3 regions of the Peribacillus sp. NPDC096622 genome follow, and region 3 is predicted to be linked to each of the others. Evidence: riboswitches for the same ligand, from Rfam matches in the RefSeq annotation. Region 3 holds a riboswitch; each other region holds the start of a gene.
What was found. A riboswitch is a leader RNA that binds a small molecule or an ion and turns the genes downstream of it on or off. The one in region 3 is predicted to bind cyclic di-AMP.
Positions count from the first base shown of each region.

Region 1: linked by a shared signal. The riboswitch ahead of ACIQYG_RS26070 (APC family permease) and the one ahead of ACIQYG_RS17715 (TrkH family potassium uptake protein) in region 3 are both predicted to bind cyclic di-AMP.
Region 2: linked by a shared signal. The riboswitch ahead of ACIQYG_RS24755 (cation:dicarboxylate symporter family transporter) and the one ahead of ACIQYG_RS17715 (TrkH family potassium uptake protein) in region 3 are both predicted to bind cyclic di-AMP.

Region 1 is NZ_JBIWES010000037.1:4,683-12,926, forward strand. Features, by position in the region: gene ACIQYG_RS26060 (serine hydrolase domain-containing protein) at 1-697, opposite strand, end outside; gene ACIQYG_RS26065 (IS110 family RNA-guided transposase) at 1,486-2,778, opposite strand; gene ACIQYG_RS26070 (APC family permease) at 2,979-4,805, opposite strand; cyclic di-AMP (ydaO/yuaA leader) riboswitch at 4,959-5,102, opposite strand; gene ACIQYG_RS26075 (hypothetical protein) at 5,692-6,120, shown strand; gene ACIQYG_RS26080 (hypothetical protein) at 6,915-7,550, shown strand; gene ACIQYG_RS26085 (hypothetical protein) at 8,022-8,244, shown strand, end outside.
Region 2 is NZ_JBIWES010000026.1:4,976-13,219, forward strand. Features, by position in the region: gene ACIQYG_RS24725 (TetR/AcrR family transcriptional regulator) at 1-587, shown strand, start outside; gene ACIQYG_RS24730 (diacylglycerol kinase family protein) at 723-1,004, shown strand; gene ACIQYG_RS24735 (diacylglycerol kinase family protein) at 940-1,086, shown strand; gene ACIQYG_RS24740 (hypothetical protein) at 1,432-1,614, shown strand; gene ACIQYG_RS24745 (hypothetical protein) at 1,735-2,397, shown strand; gene ACIQYG_RS24750 (efflux RND transporter periplasmic adaptor subunit) at 2,412-3,674, shown strand; cyclic di-AMP (ydaO/yuaA leader) riboswitch at 3,875-4,022, shown strand; gene ACIQYG_RS24755 (cation:dicarboxylate symporter family transporter) at 4,196-5,458, shown strand; gene ACIQYG_RS24760 (hypothetical protein) at 5,967-6,749, shown strand; gene ACIQYG_RS24765 (D-alanine--D-alanine ligase) at 6,976-8,058, shown strand; gene ACIQYG_RS24770 (UDP-N-acetylmuramoyl-tripeptide--D-alanyl-D-alanine ligase) at 8,211-8,244, shown strand, end outside.
Region 3 is NZ_JBIWES010000010.1:66,471-74,714, reverse strand. Features, by position in the region: gene ACIQYG_RS17730 (class I SAM-dependent methyltransferase) at 1-194, shown strand, start outside; gene ACIQYG_RS17725 (STAS domain-containing protein) at 591-1,424, shown strand; gene ACIQYG_RS17720 (potassium channel family protein) at 1,560-2,216, opposite strand; gene ACIQYG_RS17715 (TrkH family potassium uptake protein) at 2,240-3,577, opposite strand; cyclic di-AMP (ydaO/yuaA leader) riboswitch at 3,751-3,893, opposite strand; gene ACIQYG_RS17710 (hypothetical protein) at 4,225-4,416, shown strand; gene ACIQYG_RS17705 (MFS transporter) at 4,763-6,022, shown strand; gene ACIQYG_RS17700 (TetR/AcrR family transcriptional regulator) at 6,068-6,667, opposite strand; gene ACIQYG_RS17695 (ABC transporter ATP-binding protein) at 6,786-7,511, shown strand; gene ACIQYG_RS17690 (ABC transporter permease) at 7,508-8,244, shown strand, end outside.

The DNA.
Region 1 (8,244 bases), on a different contig from region 3:
CGTAGAAACCAGTGTCCTTCATCCCCAGCGGATCAAGGATGCGTTCGCGCAGGAACTTCTCGAACGTCTGACTCGTGACTCTGGCGACGAGCACGCCGAGCACTTCGTTGCTGACGTGGTATTGCCACCGCTCTCCGGGCTGGTAGCTCAGCGGGAGTGTGCCCAGGCGACGCATCCACTCATCCGGCTCGGGCAACTCCGCCCCTGGCGTGTCGTATATCCCACTCTCGAAGATCGCGTTCTGGATCGGGGAGTCCATCAACGTAATATCCACTCCGAGCCCGAACGTGGAGGTCAACAAGTCCCGTACGGTGATCGGCCGCCGTGCCGGCACGGTGTCGTCCAGCGGGCCGTCGGCCCGTTTCAGCACCTGCCGGTCGGCGAGTTCGGGCAGCCACGTATCTACTGGGTCGTCCAGATGCAGCTTGCACTCGTCGAGCAGGATCATCACCGACGCGACCGCGAGCGGCTTGGAAGTGGACGCCAACCGGAAGATCGTGTCCCGGCGCATCGGCGCGCCACCGTCATGGCGCATCGTGCCGATCGCTTCGACGTGCGTCTCACCGTACCGGCTGACCAGGGCGACGAGCCCAGGAATCTTCCCGGACTCGACATGCCGTGCCAGCACGTCGCGCATTCTGCGTAGCCCTGTTTCGGATAAGCCAGTGTTGCTTTGTCCCGTTGTAATCTTTTTCATTTGGTTTCCCTCTCTTTACTTTTTTATCAGCCCTATTGTTCTACAAATTCTCTTTTGTTATCAATGCTTGAAAGCGTGTTCGATGCATCAAAGAGCCTGAATATTGGCAATCAAAAGATGACTCACATCCTGTTCTGGGTGATCAGAATCGAGAAATGTCCTGCACTTAGCATAGAGCCCTATGTTCATCGTACGTTTATTCTCGGTTTCATCAAATTCAAAGTCACCATTATTTCGTAAGTAATCTTCTTTGACAACTGTTGTCTTGCCCGCCCCATTGGAGCCGAGCAGCGAAAATACTGCCCTTATCCATTTAAGATCCCACCTTCACATTACCTAATTATGTATATTCTAGAAGTAAATACAAATTCCTTCTTCAACTATCCTCCCTCAATAAACTAAACACAATCTCACGATTGCTCTAGAATTCTTAGGATTTCATAGTCATATCATTAACCGTTATCTATGTAAGCTTGGCATTACGCCTCAAGAATAGGGATTTACCGAAAAAAGTGCATGCTAAACTAGCCAATTATAGGAAAAAATTGGTTTAAGCAATGTTATGATCGCACTTTAGGATATCCACATGTCTCATGGAGGTCAACCCTCCCATGTCTCACAGAGTCGATGTTCCTACATTCCTTCGTTCAACCTTTCCATGAGGTGGATGTCGGTCATGCTGCCCCACAGGATCTAAGTCCTCACGTTAGTTGCTTTGCCGACTAATCCGTGCTTCACTTTTAATGAGTGTTAATTAAATAACCGTGTAACCATAAAAATCCGATGAACTATGCGACTGTTTGATGTGCTACAAATGTTGCCATATGAGGGATATCCTTTAACATCTTGTCTTCTTGAAACGTAAATTGTTTTTTACCGATTGAAAACAGAATTCGAATAAGCTTGTTACACAAGGCTATCAGAGATTGCATTTTCTTTAAGGGATTGTGGGAACGTGTTGTGTAATATATATGAAGAGCTTTAAAAGCCTTGTTCTTTGCCACCAGTATCATGGCTGCCCGGAATAAGAGTGCCCTCAATTTCTTTCGTCCCCGTTTGGTAATCTTGGTCTGACCTTTGTGCTTTCCGGATGTGTTTTCTTTTAAACTTAAACCTGCTAATTTTACGATTTGGCGAGGATGTTGATAGTCTCTGAGGTCTCCGACCTCTGCAAAAAACCCTGCTACTGTATCTCGACCGATTCCTAACACTTCTAACATCTGTGTGACACCTGGGATATGGTCTAATAACTGATCTAATTGATGATCTATTTCTTCGAATTTCATTTGAATAAAATCATACTTCTCTAGTAAAGCTCTCAACTCTAATTTCGCCATAGCTGCCCCTTGACGAATACCAATCGAACGATTGGCTGCTTCTTTAAGTGCTCGTATTTTCTTTAAGCCTATACTGCGTTTTACCACTTGTCTTAGGGAAAGTAAGAGCTCTTCATCCGTATACTTTACAAGTTCATGTGGCAAAGCTTCTAGCTTTAGAAAATGAATAGCTGCCTTGCCTTCCCAACTTTTGAACACCGTCAAAAATTCGGGAAAGTAACGATCAAGCCAGTTATGAACTTGACCCTGAACGACCTGTAAGTCAACGTTGAGAAGATCGCGAAGTTTTTTGGCCACTCGGAGTTCTGCATAAATTCCACGTGGAATTGTTGGTTCGGCGTATCTTCCGTCTTTGACTAACTGTGCGATGACTTTTGCATCTTTCACGTCATTCTTTGTAGGTGAATTATCGTCTAATTCTTTACTTCGTTTAACATGTAGTGGATTGACTGATACGAACTTAATATTATTCTCTTTTAGAAGATGAGCTAGATTTAACCAGTAGTGACCGGTTGGCTCCATCCCTACAATCACTTGATTTAACTTACACCCTTTAACAAGTTGGGTAATCCAATTTAGAAACGAATGAAATCCTGCTTTCGTATTTTCAAAGAAACACGTTTTACCTAGTTCCAATCTAAAATCTTGTGCTCTCGCGACATGATTGTGCTTGGCTATACCTACTCCGACAATTAAGGTTTCAGAAGTAATTTGAGAGATTTTATGATTTTGGTTATAATTCATTGTGAGACCTCCAAATAGATGTATTGTCCTTTTTAGCTGGCCAGCTCAGGACACATTCATCTTATCAAGAGGTCTTTTTTCGTTCAAACCTCATTTTCAGTTATTACAGGAATGCTTCCCCTTTAGCTCCATAAGAAAAAGAGCTGCATAACAGCTCTGATAATTACCTATAGCATTAAGAAGTACATTAATTCAATTCCTTATTTTTTCAAATGATAAGGTACAGTTGTTACTACCACGTCTCTTCGAAACAGTAAGAAGGCCCGAATAAGAAAACTTGATTGATTGTGAAGAATATTGTGCCAGCCTTTTTTGGGAATAAATTGTGGAATAACTACAGTTACCCGATAATTCCCTTCCCTTGCTTTATTCTCTACAGTATCAACAAATTTTGTAAGTGGGTTGATGATACTTCTGTAATGAGAGTGCAGTGTCACCAGTCTTACATCAGGTTGCCATCTCTTCCATTTTTCTTCAAATTTCTTCTCGTCATCTCTTTCAAATGCAACATACACTGCAATAATTTGTTGTGGAGAAAGCGATTTAGCATAATTTAAGGTATTCTCTACAACATGAGTCATGCCAGCAACAGGCACTATCATAACATTACCGTCAATGGTCGCAGATGGTTCACAAGTTGTAAGCCTAAGTTGGTCTCCAACAGCTTCATAATGCTTTCTAATTCTATGAAAGATAAAGACAATGATAGGTAGAAAAATTAAGATTGACCAAACCTGTGAGAATTTTGTTAAAAAGAATATTAATGTGACGGTTAAGCTAATAACGGCGCCCGTAGTATTAATAATGAATTTTGGTACCCACCCATGCGGCTTCTCTCGTAACCATTTAACCATCATGCCCGATTGAGATAAAGTAAATGGAACAAATACACCAACTGCGTAAAGTGGGATAAGATGCTCCGTTTCTGCATGGAAAGCAAGGATTAAAATGATCGAAGCAATTCCAAGTATGATAATCCCATTAGAATATCCTAATCGGTCTCCTCTCATTAGAAACGCCCTTGGAATAAACTTATCCTTTGCAAGATTTACTGCCAACAATGGAAAAGCAGAATAACCAGTGTTCGCAGCAAGGATTAAAATCAATGCTGTAGTTCCTTGTATAAAGAAGTACATGAAATTCCGGCCGAAAGTTTCTTCGGCAATTTGGGAAACAACGGTTACCTCTCCACTAGGAGAAATACCATAATAATAGGCTAAAAATACAATTCCTGAAAACAGTACGGCAAGCAAGGCTCCCATCGCCATTAATGTTTTAGCAGCATTATTAGGTGCTGGGTCTTTAAAGTTAGGAATGGCATTCGATATGGCTTCAACCCCTGTTAAGGCGGAACTTCCTGAAGCAAACGCCCTTAAAAGAATAAACAAACTGATTCCCGCCACAGGTGTACCTATTGGGGTGTGCAATTCAGGCGAAACTCCTCCAGTTAGAATATTATAAATACCTACACCAATTAATATTAACAACGCTAAAACGAATAAGTAAACGGGGTAGGCTAATATTGAAGCAGACTCCGTTACTCCTCTTAAATTCAAAATTGTAATAAAAATGACAAATATAATGGCAATTTCCACATTAAAGTTGTGTAAAGTGGGGAAGGCAGATGTTAAAGCATCAGTCCCAGCAGACACACTTACAGCAACAGTTAGTATGTAGTCTACCAATAGGGAACCTCCAGCTATTAAGCCTGGATTTACACCTAAATTGCTCTTTGAAACCACATACGCTCCACCGCCATGAGGATAAGCAAAAATGATTTGTCTATAAGACAATATGAGAGCTGTTAAAAGAATTAATACACCAACTGCGATAGGAATTGAATACCAAAATGCTGCTGCACTTAACGTAATCAATACTATCAAAATTTGTTCGGGACCATATGCCACTGATGATAGAGCATCAGAAGAAAGGATTGCTAATGCTTTCTTTTTGTTTAATCTCTGTTCTCCTAATTCATTGGATTTCAGAGGTCGCCCAATTAACATCCTTTTTATAAGTGAAATCATTATTCCAAACCACCCTAATAGTTTTTATGAGTTAATTTATATCCGTACATACAGTATTGACTCAAAAGAGCAATAAAATTTTACATGAATACAAAAAAGTGCCTACAGAATAGACCTGTAGGCACATCACTTTTCGTGTGTCACAAGCTCCACCTTCCTTCTCATTTAACGCTTACGAGGTTAGCTGTCGGATTCGGACCTTGAGTAGCCCTACCTTTAAAGGATTCACCCCTTGGGTATAGTAACAACCCACAAAAATGGTTCCCCCGTACCTAATGGTTTCAGCGATTTAGAAATTGAAACTTTGATTATAATACTCCTATGATCAGCAATTGTAAATGGATTTTATGCAAAAAAAATTAATACTCAGGAAAACGGTTAGGTTAGAAATGAAGATATTATTCATGCTTTAGAAAGAGATTTTTAAGGACTATCGCGTAAGGGCCGTCTTCATAAAATTTTGAAAAGGGGCTTCTCTATTCCTATTTCTTCTACAACTAACCTGCCCCGTTAGCTCCATAACAAAAAGAGCTGACGAAGCAACTTCCTTATTGAAGTAAAGCCAAAATAACACTTGGCTGTATTTTTTTCTTCAATTTAGAGGGAGAGGATGAACTGAAACGATTGCAAAGCTGAGCAATCGAAGTATCTATATATAGCAAATTCTCAACAAAAACCTTAAAATGTCCCCGACTTCCTTGGTCCAGTATGCTTTTTCAGATTGGTTTATATCGTCTTTCATAACGTCACCCCTTTCTTGAAGTATTCTTGGTGAATGCTAAAACTCCTTTTTATGGACTATGTGGGGCTATACCAGCACCAAAGTCATCGACGTATATGTATTTATGCAAATAATAAATAAAATTGAAACTAAAGGAGAAATTATATGACAAATCGTGTACACACATTAAAACTAATGTTAGTTAGTTCTTTGGCAGGTTTTGTTTTACTTAATTCTGAGGGCTTAGTACAAGCGAAGGAAATGGATCCAAAAGATAAAATCGTTAACCTAAAAGAAGGAGAAACGCTGAATATAAAAAACACAGAATTATCAAGAGAACAGGATAAGGTTATGGAACAGTTAGTAAACGCTGATTTTTTTAATAAAGTTGATCAAAAGTTAAAAGAACATGGTTATAAAAGATATACTCACACAGGTGAGGTTGATGTGAATTATCAACTAGTTGAATTAGTAGTTCAGAAAAAACCTGGAGAAAGTCAGGTTGAAACAATAAAAAATATTGACAAAATTGTAAGTCAGTTAGCAAAAGAAAATAACGTTGTTCCAACGTTTGCTAAAGTATCTTTCCATTAAAAAAAGCCCATATTCTTACAATATATATAAGAACAATTAGTTACCTAAATATAAAGCCTGTATCTTAGATTACCGAGTAATCATTGATACAGGCTTTTTTTATACTCCTTGTTAAACTAACGCACCCGTTAGCCATCCATGAAGCGCAAAAATCAGCGCTTCACCACAGAGAATGAAAATTGTTCTCTATGTCGATAATGTTTTAATGGCTGGCGAAGAAGGTCGTTGAACTATGGTGCCTTTGAGCCCATCCGTTAGTCTGACTCCGACGACCACGGTGTACCACCGACTGTCGCGCCCTTTATGGGTAGCACTCATGGGAGATTAATCCTTTTTTGGTCGTCGCGCTAGCCTTCACTTAATTTGCAATGATTGGAGGTTTTGTTTAACGCCTTACCAAACTCAATCAGATCACTCATAAGGCTCAGCCTTTTTTTAAAAAGCGTTTTTACTGGGTCTATTTTGTTGTGGTTTTTTCTGGATTTTGAGCTTTTTTAAATTTTCATGGGAGTTCATTAAGAAAAGCCAAACTTATTAAAGAATCGCGCCCGATTGCGGAATAAGAAAAGCACATTTCTTTGTCTGCCTATTATACATAATTACAATTAGGTAATTAAAGAGGTTGGGTACCTAAAAGACGCCCAACCTCTTTTTTGTTACCATAACGGGGATTATCGGTAGTACACCTTTATGGATAATTACTACTTATCTGAAAAGTCTGTTCTTTCCTTTTCAACTACTGAACATTTAACAATTAGACTCATAACCTATAAAAGAAAGGGGTATGAACAGATATGATATATAACATTCCACAAAACTGTATGAATAAGTGGACAACAATCAGGTTGGATCTTGCAAATCAAACGACTTCAACTTTTTCGTTTCTTCCCGTCAATGCTGGATATTTAAAGGATAGATTTTTAAATGGATATATTTACACCGCTGAATATAATACTACTGAATGTATAACACAGCAGCAACAACTTATAATAGGATGTCAGGATAAATGGGTTTATATGTTTCCAGTTGGTGGAGGAGATTTTTTGTTTTGGCCGACGAAGGTTGAAGCTCATAATCCTAAATTGATATTAGGTTGGCTCAACATCACAAATAATATGAATCTTCAGTGTGAGGCAGCGCCATCCACATTTAATATAACTGGAAACTGGGATACTGATTACGGAAGGCTCGTATTTACTCAAACCGGCCAGAATGTTACCGGATCCTATCAAAATGGAAGAGTTGAGGGCAATCTTGTATTCAACCAGGCAAAAGCCAAATGGGAATTGACAGGTAAATGGTATGAAGGTATAAGGGAAGGGAAAATTCTTTTCACATTTGATACCTCAAATAATTTTACAGGAATGTTTGGCAGAGGTGCAGAAGAACCAATACCTGGAAACGTGTGGAATGGTGTTCGGGCCGCTTAAAATTTCAGCGACAATTTATACATTGAATGTAATTTCTCAGAATATAATCGAGGTCATGATAAATAAGATGAAACAGGAGAAAATACTGAAATTATTAGAGTAGACGGGTCGGATAGGTTGAAATTTATATTTACCAGCACAAGAGAGCACATCAATGATGTGCTCTCTTGTTTTCTTAAATAAGCGTCAACAGTCTTGGTGACAACGTAAAAGTTAAACAACTTTGTGATGAGAAGAGAGACCATTACTCACATAAGAATGCACCTTGAATAACAAATTTTCTAATGACTTTATTGTTATTACACATGATGGTCCTCCGAGCATATAGTGATAACGTAGCCTAATGCTGAATAGAATTTTATTGTTAATCATTTTTAAGAAAGAGGGAAAAAAATATGATATATGGCATTCGACGTAAATGTATTTATTATTATATTTTAGCAACAATTATTAAAAAGGGAGTGCTTAATTATGATTTATGGCATTAGAGAGCAATGTATGTATAAATGGAATCCAGTTTATTCTGGAAATGATCCAAACGCAAATTTTTCGTTTAACCCTACTCAAGATGATTATTTGTTAGATAGGTGGTTAGGAGGTACTATTTGGCTTGATGACCATAATCCTTCTGAATGTATATCGCAGCAGCAGCTGTCAACCGGATGTTTGAATAGATGGGTTCACATGCATCCTA
Region 2 (8,244 bases), on a different contig from region 3:
TGATACAAATGATGATGCAGGAACAAATGGTTCATATCAGCAAAGAATTAGATAGATTTTTACATTATATCCATGAAGAGGGCTTGAGTTGGTTCAAGCGTAAAATCATTGAGTTATACCCGGAACTTTCATCTGATCTTCTGCCGGATTGCACCATAATTTTAGATTCTCTTTTCAAAGGATATATCGGAATATTGATCAGGAAACAAAATGCTTTCGATGTGGAATTGTTACCTAGCTTCATATTGAACCGGATGGATTCCATTGTCGCAAGCCTGGAGAATATGGAAGATCCATTATTGAAACAATTTCCCCTACCAGGTTGCTCGATGCGGGATATGAGCCCAAAAGAAGAAATCCATTCGATTATCGTCAGGATGCTGGAAGTGGAAACACGTAAAGAAGAGGGATTGGAAACGCGTAAAAATACGGAAGCCTTAAAGGCGCTCCAGGAGGAGTTTTCAAAAGTTAGGCCAAGCCCCATCATCTTGGAAAGCCTTTTGTTATTTTTGGAGAAAAATGAAAAAAGGAGTCCCTTGTGTTCAAAGCTTATCTTAATGATGAAGGATTATTTGTTGGATATATGAAGGCTTTACCGAAAGGGGCGTGTAGCCTCTTTTTTCATTTAATTCTTAATGAGTTTCAAAAGCGGGGTTAAGGAAAAAGTATAAGTGATGGAAAGAAGACAATTCTTTCAATGATATGGGGGTAAGAATCCTGCAATGGAAAAAGGTGATTTTATAATAAAAATGCAGGAAATCATAAACTCGAAAGGAATCTTGAGGGTTGTCTTCCATTATTGGCAACACATATTGATGAGTTTCCCATTCTACAATCAAAGCAAAAAGGCGATGCATGCCGTTATTGTTTGGGAATATGGTGAAGAAATGGAAGTAGTTTTCGTATTGGGAGGAGATGGAACGGTACATGAGTTTGTAAATGGCCTTTCACCCCCTTTGGAGGCGGCCGTTGTTTGGGATTTTACCTGGAGGGACCAGCAATGATTTCTCCAGGACATTAAAAATTCCTCAAAATGTTCGTCAAGCTGCGCAAGCATTAGTAAATGGCAAGGTTCGTTCCAATTGATATTGGGCAGGCCAATAATGTCCATTTCTCCAATTTTTTGGGAGGGGAGTTGGACTTATTTCAGATGCATCAAACAATATTGATGAGCAGGAAAAAAGCAGGTTCGGAAAGATAGGGTATTTATTAAGTGCTGTAAGGACGATTGGTGAGAATGCTCCCTTTTCCTATAAACTGGATTATATGGGGATTCGATTGAAGGGGAAGCAGTTATGATTTTGGTCTTGAATGGTTGTTTTATCGGTCCTAATTTATTGCCTCTTTCCATGGTTAGTCCAGACGATGGTCTCTTTGGCGTTGCCATCTTTTTAAAATGCAAGCCTTGGTGCATTTTTAGAAATAATAGCGATGAAACGTTCATGGACTCAAAATATGAGCTCTGACTCTGGGGTGACTTATTTCCAAGCAGGTACCTTGACTATTGAATCCAAGAGGCCGCTTGATGTGGATATGGATGGAGAGAACTATAGACAAACGCCTTCGAGCATTAAAGTCCTTGCCCATCATTTGTCAGTATTAACACCAAACTAGTGTGGGGATAAGGGAAAGGCTTATGTATTTTTTTTGTATATTCATTCCTTATTTCTGCAATTGTTCCCAAAATAGGATAAAATATATGATGATATATCAATTTTTGCAGGAGGACCACTTATGGTGTACCAGGTCAGATTGTTAAAGGGCATTTTAGAGCCTTATCGGAGTCGTTATCAGCTGCAAAATGCAGAGGCAGTCACAAAGCTTGGTGTGAAATTATTATTTTTATATTTTCTTAGTCTTATAGTATTCGCCATTGGGGGATATTTTGGCATTGGTTCAGAATCATTTTCCAAAGAAATCACGAAGATGAGCGCCAATGAATTCGAAGCAGCAAAGTTGCTGATTTTGAGTGGCAATATAATAACAGGAATAATCGACCCTTCCATATACATATTTTTAGCAGCTCTATTCTTTTGGATCGTTACTGATATCCCATATATAAAATTGGTAATCGTTCAAATGATTCTTTTTGGCTTGCAATTAGTTGAAAAAGCATTATTGATTCCCCTATTCGTTTTAATGGATATAGGCAGTGATGCTAACCCTTTTTCATTGGGAATCATCAGTCAGTATTTTCTCAGAAGTGATTATTTCATTCACTTTTTCAGCGAAATCACCATTTTTCAATTTCTTATTATTGCTCTGCAATATTTTTATTTAAAGGAATTTTCAGGACGAAATAATTATTTGATCCTTTTAATGATTGTTCTATTCTATCTGGCCACATGGTTTGTTAAAGCCTTTTTAGGATACATCCAAGTAGGCGTATTTGTATAAGGCGGGTGAAATGAATGAGCGGTAAATGGAAAATAGCAGCGGTCTCCATTGCGTCGATAGTGTTAATAACCGTTAACTTATACCTTATTGAAAAAAAAGAAAGCAAAGTGGAACGGACTGTTTTCGTTGAAAACTGGACTAAGGTAAAAAAAGAAACAGTTACGGATACCATCCAAACAAATGGGGTAATTAAACCAGTAGAAGAGTATGATATCTATTTTGATACCCAGAAAAATGATTTTAAGAAATTCCTTGTAAAAGAAGGCGATGCAATTACGGCTGGCTCCTCGTTGTTTGAATATACGACGACCGAACTTGATGCGCTTAAAGCGAATTTGGAAGCGGAGAAAACGGCAGCTGAGGGAGAAATGGCAGGGATTGAGGAATACATAGGGAAGTTGAGGTCTTATCAAGGGACCGTGACCAGTGAAACTGAAAAAGCGGCAATTGATGAATCGGTGGAAAAAAACTTGAATATTGATATAAAGACAAGCTCTTCAGATCTTATTAAAAGTAACATTGAGCAAGAAATGTACAAGCAGGAACTAGAAAAAAACAGGTTGAATGAAAAAGTGAGAATGCTTGACGCTAAATTAAGTTCGATTGAGGAGCAGTCCAGTGCGATTGTGACGACAAGCGAGGCTGATGGTGTAGTTAAAAATATCAATAAAAACCTGAATAATCCCATTATATCCATTGTTTCGACAAATATGGCAATTGAAGGGTATTTCTCCGAAGAGGAAATGAAAAAGGCTGAAGTGGGCATGACTATAAAAGCAAGTTCCTCTGATTCAAAAAAGGCATTGAAAGGAACGATAGGACGTATCCATTCCTATCCCGCTGAAGAGCCGTCTTTAAAAAAAGATAACAGATTTCCATTTCAAGCTTCAATCGAACCGGAAGGCGAAGAAACGGAACCTTTGTTGGTGGGATCGAAAGTGAATCTTACTGTAATAACCAATGAGAAAGCAGGTGTACCCTCCATTCCTATAGAGGCGGTACAATACCAAAAACAGCCTTATATTTACAAGTTGACTAATAAAGGACATGTGGATAAACATTACATTACAAAAGGGCTTAAGGCTGAAGGGAAGCAAGAAATCATAAAGGGACCTTCTGTAGGTGACGTCATCCTGCTGGAGCAGAATGTGGCAGTGAAGAACCATTCTTATTTTATTACCCCGATTCAATTTGAAAAAGTGAAAGCTGGAACTTATAAAAAATTCACCTCAAGGGAAAAAGTAAGATATCTGTTACTTGGCATTCTGGAAAAATAACTGCTCCTTTTACAAGAGAGGTGATGTCAAATTAGGTATAAATTATATATCAATATAACTTATTTGGACAAAAATCGGGAAGCGTAATTATAGATACAATAGCCTCTAAAACAGAATATTCAGACATATTGAAAGATTTTTTCTAGAATAGATACGAATAAATATTTACAGATTATCATTTTTAGTATAATATTTTATTATAAGTTAACTCGCTTAATCTTATTCCAAGAACGGGGGACCCATTTTTGTGGATTTTATCCGCTAGGGGTGAATTCAGAAATGAAAGGGCATTTGTGTTTCCAATTCCTAACCCGACAGCTAACCTCGTCAGCGTCTTTAAGGGAACATGTGTGAATATTCACGCCAATAAGAAATCGACACATGAAGTGTCTTTTTTTTCGGCGTAAAGACAGAGTTTTTCAAAAAAAGAAAAATTACTTTCTTTTTATTAGTATCTTGTTTCCCTTACCGAGACAAAAATGTTTTTGCATCAAAGACTTTATGGAAGGTGAGGAAAGTAAATGAAGAAATTCAAATTAAGTTTAGCTAGCCAAATTTTCATTGGTTTAATACTAGGGATTATCGTTGGTGCCATTTTTTATGGTAATGAGTCGGCCCAAAGCTTTTTACAGCCATTCGGAGACATTTTCCTACGAATGATTAAAATGATTGTAGTGCCGATCATCGTATCCAGCCTTATCGTTGCAGTTGCCGGTGTAGGTGATTTGAAAGCGGTAGGTAAACTAGGTGCTAAATCATTATCATACTTTGTTGTCGTAACTATGATAGCGATTGCTGTTGGTTTAATTTCAGCGAATATCATCCAGCCTGGTGCTGGTGTGAATATGAATAACCTGGAACAAACTGATATTTCCACATATGTTGATACAGCAGAAACTAAGCAGCATGAATCATTCGTGGATACACTTGTACACATCGTGCCATCCAATCCAGTTAAAGCCATGGTAGAAGGCGATATGCTAGCGATCATTTTCTTCTCCGTGTTGTTTGGACTAAGTATTGCGGCCATAGGAGAAAAGGGTAAACCAGTATTCCGTTTCTTCCAAGGTGTAGCTGAAGGAATGTTCTACCTAACTAACATGGTCATGAAATTCGCTCCTATCGGTGTATTTGCACTAATTGGTGTGACTATCTCCAAGTTCGGTTTGGAATCTTTAATTCCGTTAGGAAAGTTAGCGCTTTCTGTTTACGGAACAATGATTTTCTTTGTAATTGTCATTCTGGGTGTCATTGCAAAATTTGTAGGATTCAATATCTTTACGTTGATTAAACTTCTAAAAGAAGAATTGATTCTTGCTTTCTCTACTGCAAGTTCAGAAGCGGTTCTTCCGAAAATCATGGAAAAAATGGAGAAAGCGGGATGTCCGAAACATATTGCTACATTTGTTATTCCGACTGGATACTCATTTAACCTTGATGGTTCTACATTATACCAAGCGTTAGCAGCTATCTTCATCGCTCAAATGTACGGAATCGATTTAAGCATGTATGAGCAAATTACGCTAATGCTAGTGTTAATGATCACATCCAAGGGGATTGCGGGTGTACCAGGTGTATCTTTCGTAGTTCTTTTAGCGACATTGGGAACTGTCGGTATTCCTATTGAAGGTCTAGCATTTATTGCCGGTATCGACCGTATTCTTGATATGGGACGTACAGTAGTAAACGTTATTGGTAATTCACTTGCGGCAATCGTTATCTCTAAATGGGAAGGTCAATTCAACCCTCCTTCCAAAAAAGAACTAGAACAACAAGTTTCTTAATACAAAAAATCCAGAGTGAAATGTCACTCTGGATTTTTTTGAATTAAAAAGCGCTTTCTTATTTTTCTTGATGGCTGTAAGTACCTTCTTGACGCATCTTTCCGCATGTCAAAATACCCCGAAACTCATAAAGCCTTTCATCATGTCCTCCAAACCAAATTATTTCCTCTTGCTCCCAGAAGGTCAGGTGATTTTCGTTTTTATCACGGTCGTTGTGAAAATGAAAATACCTTCATTAAAATAAGGTTGAATTTAAGCTACTGTCGGTTATTTCGCTGGGGAATCATCAGCATAAAGGGAAGCGGCCCCATGAAATGAATTAATGATAAAACCTATATTGATCAATTATTCCAATTCTATATTTTTTCCTATTGGTTAATATGGATTTTGTTTCATGTTATTTATACGATGCAGATGTTGATTAATATTGGGGTTATATAACTTACGTGAAACTCCAAAAGTTTGATAAAATAACATTATTGATTGAGAGCTCGGAGGGGGTCAGGTTATGAAGAATGACAGCAATGATATCTTATACATGTATATGCAGGCTTCCGAACGGTTTGTCCTTTTTAATGGACTCAATTTTCGTGAATTCGTCAAATCGCTGCCATATACCTTGGATTCGATCTTATTATTGAAGCATCAATTCGATGGTGGGGAATACAATTTGAATGTCCTGCTTGAGAGCGCTTCATCTGAAGCTATTGCGAAGCTCGTTAAAGAAAATGTCCGGGCATATGGAGATTTCTGTTGGGTCGATTTTGAAGAAGAGGAAGGGCTGGATGAATTGGATGGAAGGGAAATAGCGGAGCTTTTATATTTAGGACACGCTAAAACCCATTTGGATCCCCCATTTTTCCGTAAATTGAATAATCAATTTGTGTACCTTGCCCAGGATGATGGCTGGTTCAATAAAATTTATTTTCGTTCTCTTTCGACATATTATATGATGTTAGGAAGCCTGATACCGCTTAAGCTGGAGCCGTTAAAAGTAGAGAGGACGTGGCTTGGAATCAGAAAGAAAAAAGAGCTTACGGCGATTCCTGCAGAAATCATTGCTTCCTTGGCCCATATCCTGGCAGAGGGGCTCGTTTTTTCCTTTCGGGATGTTAAGTATACAAGAACGAAAATTGAGATACCGGCATGGGTCGTAGGGGATCATTTAAACATGGATGAAATGCACGATTACTTTTCGGATAGAGATATTAAGGAGCCCGATGCCTATATTATCTTCAATCGAAAAGAAAAGGTCTGGGAAAGCGTTATTAAAAATGCATCATCCTCCTGATTATTTGACATCCTTGAATTTTTTAGGTGTAAGACTTACCGTCTCATGCATAAAAGATAAGAGAGGGCAACGCATAGGAGTTGGCACAGGATGCGGAGGTTTTATCCTGTGTTCTGCATTATGGTAATAATCGGAAAAGCTCGAATGATGGAAGTTTCGCTTTATCCGTTTTAGTGTAAAGTGATACAATGAACATGGTTAAAAGAATATTGGAGGGTAATAACTCATGAAAACTAAACTTGGTTTGCTTTATGGTGGAAAATCTGCGGAGCATGAGGTTTCTATGCAGACGGCTTTAGCAGTCATTAAAGCTCTCGATTTAGCAAAGTTTGATATATATCCGATTTACATAACAAAAGAGGGTTCATGGATAAATGGACCAAAGTTAACAGGCCCTGCCGAGAATGTGGAGGCTTTGACATTTTCACCGGAAAAGTCGAGCTCGCCTCTTGCTTTGCAAGCACATTCAACTGATGAAAATAGTGAATCAACAGGGTATGACGTAATTTTCCCATTGCTTCACGGACCAAATGGAGAAGATGGAACCGTACAGGGGATGCTGGAACTATTGAACCTTCCTTATGTAGGAAATGGCGTTTTAGCTTCTTCAGCAGGAATGGATAAGGTCATCATGAAAAACATTTTTGCCCAGGCTGGACTTCCTCAAGTGAAATACACTTGGTTCATTCGTTCTGAATGGGAGAAGAATACTGAAAGTGCCATCAAAAAGGTAGCGGATGAATTGGGGTACCCTTGTTTTGTCAAACCTGCCAATTTAGGCTCAAGTGTCGGTATCAGCAAATGTAATGATGCTGATGAACTGGAAAAGGCGGTAGCGGAAGCTTTTCAATTCGATCGGAAGATCATCATTGAAGAAGGGGTCATCGCTCGTGAACTCGAGTTTGGTATTCTTGGTAATGATGAACCGTCTTGTTCAGTGGCAGGCGAAATCATACCTAAGAAAGATTTTGCCTTCTATGATTATTCAGCAAAATATGTAGACGGTAATTCAGCGATGGTCATTCCGGCGGAGATAACGGAAAGCGAGTATACAGCTTTATCCGAAATGGCCATTACTGCCTTTAAGTCATTGGATTGCTCTGGATTGGTTCGCGCTGATTTCTTCTTGACGCATGAGGGGCAGATCTATATTAATGAAGTGAATACAATGCCTGGGTTTACTCCTTTCAGCATGTTTCCGTTATTATGGAAGCACACAGGTGTCGACTATCCAGCGTTAATTGAAAAACTCGTGAAACTTGCCTTGGAACGTCATCAGGAAAAACAACAAATCAAATATACAGTTTGATCATACAGGTAATGTTCAGTAAACTCCACAATCCATCTAGCATTGAATTTGATGGATTCCAATCAGCAGGAACCGGTGCGATTTAAACTGGTTTCTGCTTCGTTTGGTTAATGGAGAACGATTAACGGTTCGATGAATGTAGGAGGAACAAAATGATAAAGAGAACGTTAAAACAAGTACATGAAA
Region 3 (8,244 bases):
GTGGGGCAGACATCTCGGATTGGGAAGTATATAGGCAAAGGAGCCTTAAAGGCGGATTAGGTTTTACTGAAGAAAAACTCAGACTGATCTTCAATGAATTTGAAGCGGTGGAAATACGGAAAATGAGGAAAATGGAACAAACGGATGAAACCTTTGGGGTGCAAGGTTTATGGACGGCTTTATTTATGAAGTGAGAAGGCGAAATGGTTTTAAACGGAGGATCTGGGATCAGGTCCTTTTTTTGTAATGAAGAAAAGTGGGGATTTGTTAACAAAAAAATGAAAATGGTAAACTATAACAACACTATAAAGTTTTGGGAACGTAGATTTACCAGAATGATAGATGAAGGTTTTGCTGATCTTTTTTTTAAAAAAACAGTGGTTGCATGGTTTTAAAAACAGCTGGGAAGGTATATGGAAAGAGGGGGCAATGGGGCATCAGATCATAAGATTTTAAGTATGGAAGAGGTTGTCTTCGATGCTTGCTTTTTGATGATATTTCAATAACCTGACAATGCCGATTTCAGCGTTAGGTTTATCGACTGCTGAGACCAATTGAATGCTTTATAAAAAACTAAATAGGAGGAGTTTATGCACATAAATAAAGAATTATATTCCTTTTTATTGGGTGTGGCAGCACAATTGACTGAGGATTGGTACACATCATTGAATAAAGGTGATAAGTCAGGTGTTTATAGTTCATCCGATCCCAAAGTGATTAAAAAACTTAAGCAGCAAAATAATGAATTTCATTTACGTTTCTTTCAGGTCTTTGATACAGAGGAGAGAGAATTCTTTAAGCAGCTTGGTGATTGGATTGAAGATATCGGTCAGGATGAGCAGCATTTAAACACACCCATCTATTTTATATTGAGGGAGTTTTTCCGAACGCAAGAGCAATACCTGGATTATATTGACCAGTTTGTGGAATTGCATGGGGATAAATATACACAGGAGGAAGTAAATTCCTGGTATCGGATAGTGGTGAAGGTGTTCAGTGAAGTGATGGAGAGGTTTACGGAAGCGAATCATAGATATGCCAATAAAATCATGAAGGCACAACAGGCAACGATCGATGAATTGAGCACACCCATCATTTCGCTTAAAGATAACACGGCGCTGCTTCCCCTGATAGGCGATATTGACACGATGAGGGGCATGTCCTTGCTTGAAAACACATTACAAAAGTGCGCTGGAAAAAATGTCACCAGACTTTTCATTGATCTATCTGGCGTTCATGCAATAGATAGCGGATCGGCACACCAGCTGTCTCAATTGATTGAATCCTTACATTTGATAGGAATTCAAACAACCCTTTCAGGACTTCGGCCGGAAATAGCCATGACTGCCGTTAAGCTTCAACTGCCTTTTGATAAAGTGACGATAAAGTCCACTCTTGCCCAAGCAATCAGTACGACAAAATAATACATACATATCCAGGGCGCGGGGATGCTCGTTATACATTTCATCGAGAAGACCTCCATATGGCGGTCTTCCCGCATGTATTAGCATTCAAAATGGGTATCGGGCAACATAAAGCAAATGCCGGAATCTGCCGGATTATTCAATATTGGCAAAGACGGCTAGATCTTCTTTATTGCCAACCACTAAAAGCATATCTTTTTCATGGATATCCTGATCCGGTGAGGGTGCTATGATAATTTCTCCATTACTCACGATGGCAATGACGCTAATATTATATTTTGCCCGCAAATCAAGCTCCCTGAGGCTTTTACCCTTCATGCTCTTGGGGAGGATGATCTCCTCGATATTGTATTCTTTAGAAAGCTCTATATAGTTCAGCATGTTAGGGGAAAGAAGCTGATTCGCGACCCGTTCCCCCATATCCCTCTCAGGATAGATGACCCAGTCGGCACCGATTTTAGTGAGCACCTGACCGTGATTTTTATTAAGTGCCTTGGCGATGACTTTTTTGACCCCAAGCTCTTTTAAAAGCAAGGTAGTTAAAATGCTCGATTGCATGTCATTTCCGATGGCTACGATGACACAATCGAAATTACGGATTCCGATTGCTTTTAATGTCTCTTCTTCTGTCGTATCTGCCATGACCGCATGGGTAACGTTCAGATCCGCATTCTCGACTCTTTCCTCGTTGACATCAATACCCAATACCTCTTGGCCGGCCGAATATAATCTATGGGCCACGCTGGTTCCGAATCTGCCTAAACCGATCACGGCATATTGTCGTTTTCCCATCGTTTACACTCCTTCATTCATTATTAACCAATCATGATTTTTCCTTTTGGACGTCGGAACGGATCTGGTTTGCGCCTCATGGCGATAGCGAAGGCCAAAGTCAAAGGACCAACACGGCCTGCAAACATCGTGAAAATGATGAGCATCCTGCCAACCGGTGATAATTCTGGGGTCAAACCCATTGAAAGTCCCACGGTGGCGAATGCTGAAGTGGCTTCGAACAAAATCATCAAGAAGTCAGTTCCGCTTTCAGTGATGGTCAGCAGAATGGAGATGAGCGAAACCATGAATACGCCAATGAATGTTACGGATAATGCTTTAAAAATCGTTTCAGTCACAATGCGGTGACGGAATAAGACCACATCACCCTTTCCTTTAATCTGTGACCAAACCGTTCCGACAAGCGTCGCCAATGTAGTCGTTTTAATCCCGCCGCCAGTCGATCCGGGTGAAGCCCCGACGAACATCAAGAAAATGATGAGCAGTAATGTAGGCTGAGTCAAATCAGGGATATTCAGCGTATTGGAGCCGGCTGTCCTTGGTGATACCGATTGAAATAAAGATGACAGTATTTTACCCATGAAAGATAAAGGCTGCAATGTCTTTGGGTTACCGAACTCGAATAAAAAGATTAAAATTGCGCCGGTAACCGTAAGGGTCAAGCTAGTCATCAGAACCACCTTCGTATGTACGGATAAACGATGGGTGTCACGATATTCGTATAGTTCATTCATCACGATGAAGCCTATTCCGCCAAACGTGATGAGGAAGGCGACGGTAAGCGTTACGAATGGATCCGATACATATGGGGTCAAACTCCTGAATTCCCCCATTAAATCAAAGCCGGCATTATTGAAATTCGAGATGGAATGAAAAAACCCGTAATAGATCGCTTTTCCCATTGGCATATCAAAAGAAAAGCGAATCGATAAGATAAGGGCACCCACGCCTTCAATGATGGCCGTGAAAATTAAAAGCCGTTTCACTAACCTGACTATACCTGCCATGGATAGGTTATTTAAGGATTCCTGCAAGAGTAACCTGCCTTTTAAAGAAATCTTTTTGCCTAGAAGGAAAAAGAAAAACGTCGCAAATGACATGAACCCTAAACCGCCTATCTGAATCAGTGTTAAGATGACCAGCTCACCAAAAGTGGTGAAGGTCGAACCCGTATCCACTACGACCAGTCCTGTTACACAAGTAGCTGAGGTTGCGGTGAATAAAGCATCCAGAAAAGAAAGGCCTTCGCCATTTTCAGTGGAAATCGGCAGGGTCAATAAATAGGACCCGATAAGTATCAGGATGGCAAACCCGAGTACAAGTATTTTGGGCGGATCTAACAAATTTTTTGCTTTTATCAAATTGATCATCCCTACCTATAAAAATGAAATGTGTAAAACTGTTTGAATATCTTAACCATCAATCCTCATTCCGACTCTTTTTAAAGGCATAATAAAAAGACCTGCGAAAACATCGAACAGCTATTTGCTCCTGAAAAAACGCGCAAAAAAGCTCCCGAAATAGGCGGTCTTATGACCTCCTTCGCTTTAGCCGACGAAGTTAGCTGACGGGTAGGATGGCGAAAGAGCTGATCTCATCCCTTCTGCAAGGCAGAATTAACCCCAAATGATTGGGTCCTCCGTACTCAATTCCTTTGAGTTTAGGCCGAAATATATTAAATTGATAAACGTATTCTACTCCCATCATTTAGCAGTTGTAAACCCCTAAATCGTAAAAAAATATTTCTTTAACAAAACTGAAAATTTACGTTTAATTTACATTTAGAAAACGTATTGACAAATATTAGTTAGCGCATTATGATAGGTTCGATTAATCCGATTATGATAACCGGCATCGATGAACTTTATTCAATACTTTCAAGCAGAACATGCTATTGCCAATCAAAATTTCTAACATATATATTATGTTTCTTTTGTAAAAGATAAAGAAAAAAGCAGTACATTCGTATTTAAAGATTCAATACATTTTATTAAAAAGGCGGGCAATTATGGAGAAGACGTTCAATAGATATGTTATTAATGCTACAGGCAAGGGTGGCCAGACATATTTAACACAATGCCAGGATAAAGATGCACTAAGGAAATGGATAGCCGATCATGAGGATCAAATCATCATGGATGAGTTAAGGATAACGGATAAGAAAAAGAATCCGTTTTTAAAATTGTTTTCCCTAAGGTAATTCAATTGATTCAACATTCATTAGCTGTATTCAATTATGATCTATCCAGGAATGCCGAGCGAAAAATCCATATCTTGTTTTGCTTTTAAACTCATTTATTTTGAATGAGTTTTTTTGCGTTATTTACAGTTTTGAACCATCAATGTTAAAATTTAGTGATGGTAATGTGGACGTAAAGAAGAGGAAAGTAAATGAAATGACCACTTTCCGAAAGAGCCCCGAAAGCAGCCGAGGATAGTTGGGGATGTATAGTGACGCATGGGAGTGGCACCGCAAATCGATCTCGTCCCGAGAGGCATTGGCTTGGGGACGGGGTTTTTTATGTACGGTCAAAGGGGGAGAAGCGATGACATTAAGAAATACATTAGTATCCTGGAAATACCCCTCCATTCTATTGTGCGGAATAGGTATCTCCAACTTCGGTTCTTGGGTTTATTTCATTGCACTTAATTTAATCGTTCTGGATATGACTGATTCAGCCTTGGCGGTAGCTGGGCTATATATCGTTAAACCGATTGCTGCCATATTTACGAATGTGTGGGCAGGGAGCGTGATCGACCGGATAAATAAGCGGAATCTAATGGCGGCACTTGACATATTTCGCACGGTATTCATAGCCTTGCTGCCATTGACTTCTTCTATTTGGGTCATCTATTCCCTTGTGTTCGTGATCAATATGGCAGGGGCCATGTTCGGAACAACATCAAGGTCGTATATTACAAAATTAATTCCCGTTGAACAGAGGAAACGATTTAACTCCTTACGAAGCTTAATGGATTCTGGGGCTTTTTTGATTGGACCGGCGCTAGCGGGTATCCTTTTCTTGATCGGTACGCCCGTTTTAGCGATTTATATTAACGCGGCTGCCTTATTATTATCCGGTATCATCACTTTATTCATGCCTGATCTTGAAAAGGATCATCCCCTTGAACAATCCAGTCGTTACCTGTCTTGGACCATCATGAAAAAGGATTGGGGCATCGTCCTGGACTTCAGCCGGAAATCTTCCTATATCATGCTCATTTATTTCTTATTCAGCTGCATGGTGGTGATGGAAACGGCCATCGACTCCCAAGAAGCGGCGTTTGCCAAGGCCGTGCTCCTTTTGTCGGACAGCGATTACGGATTCCTTGTAAGCATCGCAGGGGCAGGCATCATTGCCGGCGCCATAGTCAATGCCGTCTTCATCAGTAAAGTGAAAATCTCGCACATGATTGGTCTTGGATCTTTATTTGTCTCGATAGGTTATATGATCTATGCCTTTTCGAATTCCTTTTCATTGGCCGCCATCGGATTTTTCATCATTGCCTTTTCATTGGCTTTTGCCAACACCGGCTTTCAAACCTTTTATCAAAATAATATTCCGGTGGAAATCATGGGCAGGGTCGGAAGTGTTTTTGGCTTGTTAGAAGCTTTATTGATCATCATTACTACCGCAATAGTTGGTGTTTCAGCCCATTTCATTTCGATTCGGTTCGTGGTGATTTCAGGTTCCTTGATCATGTTCGCTTTATCAATTTTATTGTCGATGCTTAGTATGAAGGCCTCCAAGAGGATGTATTATTCCCTTGGTGATGTAGAGGTAGAAGCGAAGGAAAAGATGTAATCCGATTTAAAGGCATGTTGATGGAACATGCCTTTAATGAATCGTTCATTGGATGAAATTTCGCAATTGGCTGATGAAGTTCAAGATTTGAAAATGGATTTTCGCCATTTCCTCCGCCGTTTGTTCTTCACAGTTCTCCAGCCACTCAGTAATCACTCCTAAAATAGCCGATGTCAGGAAGGCGTGCATATACATGCGGAATGCTTCATTTTTTGCTGCTGGATGCAGGCTGATCAAACGCTCCAATAGTACTTCACCGAATACCCGCTTTATTTTTTTGGCAAAAGAAGGATCGCCCTGATCACCAAGAATGGCCCTTAATGCGTGAGCATGTTCACTGATGAATTGAAAAATCGCTATGAAAGGCGGGTAAAGTTGCTGTTGATGAAGAGCCAAAAAAGCCTCTTTCGGCAAAATGGCAGTAATGCGGGTTCGAAGTTCATTTAACAATTCCTGCTGTAAGTGATCCATCAATTCATATTTATCTGTGTAATGCAAATAGAATGTACCCCGATTAATGTTGGCGCGCTCTGCAATTTTCTTCACTGATACATGTGAGAACCCCTCTGCTTCAACAAGTGCAATAAAATGATGCTGTATCTGCATTTTCGTCTTTTGTACCATATCCTCATGAATCGATGCCATGGAATGTCTCCTTCACTGAACATTTTTCCAAATGTGTTGATTGTATTAGACCGAGTGCTACCTTAGAATGATGATACACTCAACACCGTGTTAATTAAAGAGGGAGGATGTGTGTGCAATGGAAAATGCGATTTCCATTGAAGGGATTGCTAAGGGTTTTCAGCAGAAGAAGGTCATTCAGCCATTGAGCCTGAATATTGAAAAAAGCGGGATTTTTGGCTTGTTAGGCCCATCCGGATGCGGAAAGACGACCTTGATTAAAATGATTGTCGGATTGATTAAGCCCGATGCGGGTAAAGTCACGGTTCTGGATCAAGAAGTGCCAAATGAAGCACTGTTGCTGGATGTCGGCTATATGGCACAGTCCGATGCTTTATATACAGACCTGACGGGGGCCGAAAACCTTGAATTTTTTGCGAAGCTTTATCGTTTTTCGAAAAAGGAACGAAGGGAACGCATTCAATATGCAGCTGAAATCGTACAGTTGACGAGTGATTTGAACGTTCGGGTTGCCCATTATTCAGGGGGAATGAAACGCCGTCTGTCACTGGCGGTTGCACTCATCCAAAATCCTGAGATTCTCATTTTGGATGAACCGACAGTAGGGATAGACCCTTTGCTGAAACAATCGATTTGGCAGGAACTTGAGCGTTTAAGAAATGAAGATCATAAAACGATCATCATCACGACGCATGTCATGGATGAAGCGGAACGATGCGATAAATTGGCGATGCTGCGGGAAGGTAAAGTCATCGCGGCAGGAACCCCTGCAGCTTTAAAAGCACAATTTGGCGTGGAAACGCTTGATGATGTTTTTTTAAGGATTGGAGGCGGCCTAAAATGAGAATTGCCTCTCTTGTTACTCGTATTACACAGCAGATGCGCCGGGATCGAAGGACGCTCGCTTTATTTTTCCTAGCTCCATTGCTTATTTTAACGCTCATGTATTTTATTTTCGATACAGAAGCAAGTGATTTGAATATCGTTGTTACAGGCAGTGATGAAACGATCGTTAAAGCATTGAAAAAAGCGGATTTTCAAGTAACGGCTGCAGAGGAATTCTCACAGGAAAAGATGATTGAAAATGATACGGATGGCTGGCTGCATGTTGAAAATGGCAAAATGAAACTCACACTATTGAACGACGAACCGACCCGTGCAAAAGCCGTTCAAATGCAAATGATGCAAGGCTTTCAAGGGAATGAAAAAAACACTCCTTCAATTGAGGAGCAATATGTTTACGGAAATGCCAACACAAAGGGATTTGATACCTTCAGTCCGATGCTCGTCAGCTTTTTCGTTTTCTTCTTTGTATTTTTAATAGCGGGGATTGCGCTTTTGAAAGAGCGTACAAGTGGTACGTTGGAACGGCTGCTTGCCACCCCGATTAAAAGATACGAAATCGTAGCGGGCTATGTAATCGGATATGGCTTATTCGCTCTCGTTCAAACCATAATTGTCGTACTTTATGCTGTCAATGTATTGGATATCGTCCTTGTTGGCTCCATTTGGCTCGTTTTACTGACGAATATACTGGTCGCGCTCGTTGCATTATCGCTCGGTACATTACTATCGAG